One region of the Thioalkalivibrio sp. AKL7 genome, then DNA from elsewhere that is predicted to be linked to it. Evidence: predicted binding sites of a transcription regulator. Region 1 holds the regulator's gene; the other holds the start of a gene.
What was found. The regulator sigma-54, encoded in region 1, starts transcription at its own class of promoters, with help from an activator protein. The targets are predictions, from matches to a motif close to TGGCANGNTNCNTGCTT.
Positions count from the first base shown of each region.

Region 2: the regulator sigma-54 is predicted to act here: its motif matches at 1,949-1,965, upstream of fliL (flagellar basal body-associated protein FliL).

Region 1 covers NZ_KB906948.1:348,978-353,184, reverse strand. The annotation lists gene lptC (LPS export ABC transporter periplasmic protein LptC) at 1-464, shown strand, start outside; gene lptA (lipopolysaccharide transport periplasmic protein LptA) at 445-984, shown strand; gene lptB (LPS export ABC transporter ATP-binding protein) at 981-1,751, shown strand; gene G315_RS0104550 (RNA polymerase factor sigma-54) at 1,840-3,324, shown strand; gene hpf (ribosome hibernation-promoting factor, HPF/YfiA family) at 3,341-3,679, shown strand; gene G315_RS0104540 (PTS sugar transporter subunit IIA) at 3,683-4,150, shown strand; gene hprK (HPr(Ser) kinase/phosphatase) at 4,199-4,207, shown strand, end outside.
Region 2 covers NZ_KB906947.1:263,327-267,533, forward strand. The annotation lists gene G315_RS0101090 (FliI/YscN family ATPase) at 1-107, shown strand, start outside; gene fliJ (flagellar export protein FliJ) at 104-550, shown strand; gene G315_RS0101100 (flagellar hook-length control protein FliK) at 616-1,704, shown strand; gene fliL (flagellar basal body-associated protein FliL) at 2,015-2,512, shown strand; gene fliM (flagellar motor switch protein FliM) at 2,523-3,497, shown strand; gene fliN (flagellar motor switch protein FliN) at 3,508-4,110, shown strand; gene fliO (flagellar biosynthetic protein FliO) at 4,113-4,207, shown strand, end outside.

The sequences.
Region 1 (4,207 bases):
ACGGCTTCACCCTGCATGCCACCGGCGACGACGGCGAACTGAGCCATCGGCTGCGCGGCACCCGCCTGCGCGAGTTCGGCCGTGACGGCCCCCAGTGGGTGGACGACCCGGACCTCGACCTGTTCGCCGAGGGCGGTATCGAATGGCGCTGGACCGCCCCGGCCGCGCTGCATCAACCGGCAGCCGCGACCCTGGACCTGGTGGGCCCTACCCACGGCGTACAGCCGCCCCGCGGCGAACGCGTGGAGACCATCATCGATTCGCGGGATGTTCGCGTCGCCACCGACACCATGGTCGCCACTTCGGATGCCCTTTCCACCCTGAACCAGCCGGGCCTGTTCCAGCGCGGCACCGGTCTGCGCGTGGACTCGCGAGGGGATACCATAGAGTTGTTCCATGACGTGTACTCGCTCTACAGCGAGACGAGCGAGGAGGATCCCGCGCATGACCCCGAATCCCCATAGCCTTCGCCACCGTCCGGGCCAACCGGGTGCCCGCGTGGCGGCGCTCCTGCTGCTCGCCCTGCTGGCCACGCCCGCGCTCGCCCAGCAGGGCTCGGGCCCGGCGCTGCCGGTGGAGATCACTGCCGACCGCGCGGAGATGGACGAACGCCAGGGGCTGGGGACCTACACCGGCGACGTGATCGTGATCCGCGGCGACATGACCCTGGAGGCCGACAAGGTCTACGTGCGCACCCGCGATCGCCGCCCCTACGAAATGGAGGCCCACGGCGAGCCGGCACGCCTCGAATCACCCGATCCGGAAACCGGAGAGATGCGCATTGCCACCGCCCTGCGCATCGACTACCTGCTGAACGAAGACCGCATGATCCTCACCGACCAGGCCCATGTGATCACCACCAGCGAGGAGGCGCGCGGCAAGCGCATCACCTACGACCTGACGACCGACGTGATCGAGGCCGAACGCGGCGAAGGCGACAGCGAGCGCGTGCGCATCACCATCCAGCCGCGCGACGACGAATGAACGCCACCGCCCCCAGCCCATCCGCCACATCGGCACAAACCAACGACCGCCTGATCGGACGCGAGCTGACCAAGCGCTACGGCCAGCGCACGGTGCTGGACCAGGTGGACGTCGACCTCGCGCCCGGCGAGGTGGTCGGCCTGCTGGGCCCGAACGGGGCCGGCAAGACCACCTGCTTCTACAGCCTGGTCGGGCTGATCCGCCCCAATGCCGGGCGCATCACCCTGGGCGAGCGCGATATCACCCGCGCCCCCATCCACGTGCGCGCGCGCGCCGGCCTCGGCTACCTGCCGCAGGAGGCCTCGATCTTTCGCCGCCTGAGCGTGTGGGACAACCTGCAGGCCGTGCTCGAGCTGCGCCCCGGGCTGGATCGCCACGAGCGCCGCCGCATTGGCGATGCGCTGATCGAGGAGTTCCAGCTCGAGACCGTGCGCCACAGCCCGGGCATCGCGCTGTCCGGCGGCGAACGGCGCCGCGCCGAGATCGCCCGCGCCCTGGCCGGGGATCCGAAGTTCATCTGCCTGGACGAGCCCTTCGCCGGGGTGGACCCGATCTCGGTGGGCGACATCCAGGACGTGATTCGGCATCTCGCCCAGCGCGGCATCGGCGTACTGATCTCCGATCACAACGTGCGCGAGACCCTCGGCATCTGCCACAGGGCCTATATTCTTAGCGAAGGCCGCCTGCTGGCCGCCGGGACACCGGACGAGCTGCTGGCCGATCCCCAGGTGCGCCGGGTCTATCTCGGCGAGAACTTCCGCCTGTGAAAGCGCCCCACATGCGGCCCGGTCGGTGCACAAACCACAAGGCAGGCTTTAAGATTCCATCAATGCCCACCCTCGCCCCGCATACCCGATGCTGAAACCCGGCCTGAATCTGCAGCTGGGTCAGACGCTGACCATGACCCCGCAACTGCAGCAGGCGATCCGCCTGTTGCAGCTGTCCACGCTCGAGCTCCAGGTGGAGATCCAGCAGGCGCTGGAGAGCAACCCCATGCTCGAACAGGTCGAGGACGAAGAGGCCGAGGCCGACACCGAGCGCCTGAACCAGGACGGCGAGCTGGTGGAAGGCGATCGCATGGAGGCCACCACCACCAGCGACGACGTGATCCCCGAGGAACTGACGACCGACAGCCGCTGGGACGACATCTACGAGCCGGCCCCGACACCCAACAAGGGCGTGGATGACCGCGACCCGCTGGAAAACACCAGCGACGACGACGGTGAGGGCCTGCAGGATCACCTGCTGTGGCAGCTGCATCTGAGCCATCTGACACCGCGCGACCAGCGCATCGGGGCGGCCCTGATCGACGCCATCAGCCCCGACGGCTATCTCGAGGGCGACCTCGACACCCTGGCCGAGACCATCAGCCGAGGCGAGGATGAAACCGTCGGCGTCGACGAGGTCGAGGCAGTGCTCCACTGGATTCAGCAGTGCGACCCGCTGGGGGTCGGCGCGCGCAACCTGCGGGAGTGCCTGGAGATCCAGCTACGCGAACTGGCCCCGGACGCCCCGGCCCGCGAGGCCGCACGGGCGATCCTGGAACACGGCATGGACAGCCTGGGCAAGCGCGACTACAAGGCCCTGCAGCGCCAGTCCGGCGTACGCGACCCGGACGAACTGGCCCGCGCACTGGATCTGATCCGCACCCTGAACCCGCGCCCCGGCGCACAGATCAGCTCCGCCACCTCGGAATACGTAGTCCCGGATGTCTACGTGCGCCACACCACCGAGGGCTGGCGCGTGGATCTAAACCCGGAGATCGCACCGCGCATCCGCATCAACGACCTCTACGCCGGCATGGTGCGCCAAGTCTCGGATGCCCGCGACAGCGCCTTTATGCGCGATCAGCTGCAGGAGGCACGCTGGTTCCTGAAGAGCCTGCACAGCCGCAACGACACCCTGCTGCGGGTCGCCGAGGCGATCGTCCATCGCCAGCAGGGCTTTCTCGAGCATGGCGACGTCGCGATGCAGCCATTGATCCTGCGCGACATTGCCGAGACCCTGGAGATGCACGAATCGACCATCTCGCGGGTTACCACGCAGAAATACATGCACACCCCGCGCGGGGTCTTCGAGTTCAAGTATTTCTTCTCCAGCCATGTCGGCACGAACGATGGCGGCGAGTGTTCCGCCACCGCCATCCGTGCCATGATTCGCGAATTGATTGGCGACGAACCCCCGAACAAGCCGCTCAGCGATGCCCGGCTCGCCCAGGTCCTGTCGGACCGGGGCATCAACGTAGCGCGCCGCACCGTGGCCAAGTACCGCGAGGCGATGCACATCCCTTCATCCAGCGAACGCCGGCAGATGGCCTCGATGCCCACCGGCAGCAAGTAACCAAGGAGTCCTGACCATGCAGATCAACCTGACCGGCCACCACGTGGACATCACCGACGCCCTGCGCGACTACGTCAACGAGAAGTTCGCGAAGCTGGAGCGCCACTTCGACAAGGTCATCGACGTCCACGTCGTGCTGACCCACGAGAAGACCCGGAATCAGCACAACCAGGCCGAAGCGAATCTCCAGGTCAGCGGCAATCACATCCACGCCGAGGCCTCTCACGAGGACATGTATGCCGCGATCGACGCGCTGATCGACAAAGTCGACCGTCAGCTGATCAAGCACAAGGAAAAGGTCAAGGATCACCACCGCGCCGAAGGTGCCCAGCGCAACCGCGAGCAGGCCTCCTGATCCATGACGATTGCCGAGCTGATCACCTCCGAGCGCATTGGCCTGCAACCCGAGTGTTCCAGCCAGAAACGGGCCCTGGAGGCCCTGGCGGACCTCCTCGCCGGCGGAGGTGACGGCACGGGACCGGGGAGCAACGCGATCTTCGAGGCCCTGTCCGCGCGCGAAAAACTCGGATCCACCGGTCTCGGCCATGGGGTTGCGATTCCCCATGGCCGCCTGGCCGATCTCGAGGCGCCGCGCGTGGCCGTGCTGCGCCTGGACAAGGGCGTCGACTTCGACGCCATGGATCACGAGCCGGTCGATATCCTGATCGCACTGCTGGTCCCGGAGGCCGCCACCGGCGACCACCTCGACCTGCTGGCCCAGCTCGCCCGCGGCCTGTCGCAGCCAGACACCATCGGAGCGCTGCGCCGGGCCGGGGATGCGACGGCCCTGGAACAGGAACTCGTGCGCCGCTTCAGCGAGGACTAAGCCCGTGGAACCCGCCGCCAGCCGCGATTCCGGCGCGCAGCGTCTGCCATGAACGAG
Region 2 (4,207 bases), on a different contig from region 1:
CGATGCACGAGCGCCTGGAGGCGTATCTGGCGCAGGGCCGCGAAGAGGCCGTCGGCTTTGACCGTGCGCGGGATGACCTGCTGGCGCTGGTTGGCGGGGCGGCATGAACCCGAAGCGCCTGGAACGACTGTTGCGCCTGCGCCGGATCGAGGAGACCGAGGCCACCCGCCAGCTGGGTGAACGTCTGCAGCAACTGGATGGCATTGCCGGTCAGCGCGAGCGCCTGGAAACCTATCAGCGTGAGTATCTGCAGGCGACCCTGCCGGATGACGCCAACGCCCTCAAGTGGTTGGCGGGCATGCGCGACCAGTTGCGCTCGGCGCTGGAGCAACAGGACCTGCGCATTCAGGCGGCGGAGTCGCAGGTGGAGACCGCGCGCCAGGAGTGGCTGGAGCGCCACCGCAACAGCCTGTCGCTGGAAAAGCTGCTGCAACGCCGGAAGGCCGAGACGGCGCAACACGGCGCCCGGCGCCAGCAGACCGAACAGGATATGTGGGCCACGCGGCAGGCTCATGCGCGCGAGGAAGCGTCGCGTTGGCAAGGTTCTTGAATGGACCGTGACTATCGATTAGGGCAAGGGCCCGGGGATCCACCCGGCACACCGAGGATTCGGAGATGATCGCGACACAGAACACCGGTCAGGGCATGCTGCCGCTGCTGCAATTGCTGGGCGGCGAGGCATCGCTGCAGGACCTGGACGACCTGAAGGGGCTGAAAGGGAAGGACGGCGAGGGGTTCCTCGCGGTTCTGGAGCCGCAGATGGAGGCCTTGCTGGCGAACCTGGGCGTGCCCGGGGACGAGCTGGAAGGGCTCGATCTGGAAGCCATGCTGGCGCGGCTGCAGGATCTACTCGACGGGCAGGGTTTCGCCGCGGGCGACGAGGCGGGGGGCAAGGGCTTGCCGGTCGCCAGCCTGATGGCGGCAGTGCAGGAACCGGGGCGTATGGACGCGGCCCGTGGGGAGGCGAGCGCCTCTGGCCGCGGGGGTGCCGAGGGCCAGGCGTTGCCGGTCAAGCCCCTGCCTGCAGCTGTCATGCGCCTGTTTGTCGAGGCCAGCCAGGCGGCAGGCGGGCACGACGGCCTGGCCGCATTGAAGCCCGAATTGCTGGGCGCGCAGGGCGGACTGTCGCGGGACGGCGTGCTCGATGTCCTCGCCCAGTGGATGACCCAGGGCGGGGACGACGAGTCGCGCCGCGGGCGTACCGACCCCCTGGGGGGCGTCCTGCCGGCTCTCGCCGGTGGGCAGGCCGAGGGGGCGGAGGCCGCGCGTGCGCTGCCGCGACTGGACCTGACCCGGCTCCTGCAGCAGCCCAATGGGGCCCGCGAGCTGGCCGATCAGGTGCGCATGCTCGCCCAGGCACAGGGTGGTCGAACCGAGCTCAAGCTGCATCCCCCGCAGCTGGGCAGTCTGGATATTCGGGTGCTGGTCGAGGGTGACCGCACAAGCATCCAGTTCATCAGCGCCAATCCGGTGACCCGCGAGGTGCTGGAGGCGGCCATGCCGCGCTTGCGCGACAGCCTCGCCGAGAGCGGGCTGATGCTCGAGGACGCGACCGTCTCCGACCAGGCGGCCGAGGAGCAGGCCGAGCAGGATGAGCGCCAGACCGCCGCCGGGACCGCTTCGGAGCTGGACGAGGCCGAAGACAACGAGAATGAGGGCAGCACGCTCTCGATGCTGAATCGGCGACTGGATCTGTTTGCCTGAGGCGAGCTCGGCGCGGGCTCGGTCTTGCGCTATCCGATGGGCAGCCGGCGGTATCCGTGACCTGCCCCATCGGGCCCCTTTCACTGTCGTAGCGATCTTCCATGAGTGCCGCCAAGAATCCGTCTTTCCCGCGCGGCGGGCGGCCGATTCTTGACGTTATCGCCCGTTCCTTCCCCGGAAGTGTCCTTCCTCCCCCTCCAGTACTGGTCGCTAACTATTGGATAAAGCGATAGAAAGCCAATGCTGGCATCGGCCTTGCTAGGGTCTTTTCCGAGAGCAAATCCTCGGTTTACCGGATAGCGGGTGCGACATGGCGAAGAAGGAAGTCAATCTGGACGACGAAGAAGGCGGCACCCCGAAGAAGGGCGGCATGGGCAAGCTGCTTGTGCTGCTGCTGATCGTGATTCTGCTGGTGGGCGGCGGGGCCGCTGCGGCCTGGTTCTTCCTGGTTGCGGGCGACGAGGCTGCCGAACAGGTGGTGGAAGGCCCTCCTGAGCGCTTCTACACCAGCCTGGAGCCGATGACTGTCAACATTGAAGCGCCGGGCCGCATCCGCTATCTGCGTGCCGAGGTGAGCCTGGTGACGCACGAGGCGCCGGTGATCGAGGCGTTCGAGCGGCATATGCCGGCGATCCGCAACGACATCCTGGGCATCCTGGCGGAACAGCGTTACGAGGATCTGAATACGCGGGATGGCAAGGAATCGCTGGCGGAGGAGCTGAAGGAAGCAATCCGCGAGATTCTGCGCTCGCGGGATGCGCCGGACGCGGTCGAGGCCGTGTTGTTCAACGAACTGGTGATGCAGTAGGAGCCCCGTTATGGCGCAGACGGATATCCTCAGCCAGGACGAGATCGATGCCCTCCTGCATGGTGTGGACGAGGGCGACGTCGAGACCGAAGACCCGTATCCGAGTGACGGTGAGGCGCGGGAATTCAACTTTGCCACGCAGGATCGCATCGTCCGTGGGCGCATGCCCACGCTGGAGATGATCAACGAGCGCTTTGCGCGTCAGCTCCGGGTCCGTCTGTTCAATGTACTGCGCCGCTCGGCCGAGATCTCGGTGGTCGGCACGCGTATCACCAAGTTCTCCGAGTACATGCACTCGCTGTTTGTCCCCACCAGCCTGAATCTGGTGCGGGCGCATCCGCTGCATGGCACCGGCTTGTTCGTGTTCGATCCCAAGCTGGTGTTCATCCTGGTCGACAACTTTTTCGGTGGCGACGGACGCTACTACACCCGCATCGAGGGACGAGACTTCACCCCGATGGAGATGAAGGTCGTCCACGGCGTGCTGGAGGGGGCCTTCGAGGATATGCAGAAGGCCTGGCAGCCGGTGATGGAGCTGAAGTTCGAGTTCCTGAACTCCGAGGTCAACCCGCAGTTCGCGAACATCGTCTCGCCGACCGAGATCGTGGTCATCAGCGAGTTCCACATCGAGCTCGACGGGGGCGGCGGCAACCTGCACGTGACCCTGCCGTACTCGATGATCGAGCCGATCCGCGAGCAGCTGGATACCGGCATCCAGTCGGATCGCTCCGACGTCGACCAGCGCTGGATGCACGCGCTGCAGGAGGAGATCCAGACCGCCGAGGTCGAGATCAGCTCCATGCTGGCGGAGACCGAGGTCACCGTGCGCGAGCTACTGGATATCCAGCCGGGCGACATCATCCCGGTGGACCTCCCCGAGAAGATCACCTTGCAGGTCGAAGACATCCCGATGTTCCGCGGGAAGTTCGGCGTATCCAATGGCATGAATGCGATCCAGGTTTCGGAACGCATTATCAAACGATAGAGGGCGCAGCATGGCTGACACCGACGATCCCAAACAGGACACCCCGGCCGTGGATGAAGATACCGCGGGCGCTGAAACCATGGCCGAGACCGAAGGCGGTAGCGACGACCAGGCGCTGGCCGACGAATGGGGGGCCGCTCTGGCGGAACAGTCCGCCCTGGCCGAACAGAAGGATGACGAAGAGGCCGCCGACCCGGACGCCCTGCTGAACGAGGCGCAAGGCGGTGGGGGTGCCGCGTCCGCGCAAGCGGCGCCGAAGACCGAGAAGAAGGAACGCAAGCACAAGCCGGATTCGGCCGCGGAGGCGCTGCAGCCGGAACAACTGTCGGGCGTGGTGCAGGGCGACGGCGAGGAGATGAACCTGGAGATGGTGCTGGACGTGCCGGTGACCATCGCCATGGAGATCGGTCGCACGCGCATCCCGATCCGCAACCTTCTGCAGCTGAACCAGGGCTCGGTGGTGGAGCTGGACCGTCTGGCCGGGGAGCCGCTGGACGTGCTGGTGAACGGCACGCTGATCGCGCACGGCGAGGTCGTGGTGGTCAACGAGAAGTTCGGTATCCGGCTGACCGATGTGATCAGCCCCAGTGAGCGCATCCGCAAGCTCAAATAGCCATGAATCCACGTAATACGCGCAGTTCGGCCCTCGTCCTGGCGGCCGTCACGGGGACCCTCTGGCCTTTGACTGCCCTTGCGGAGGGTGGCAGTGG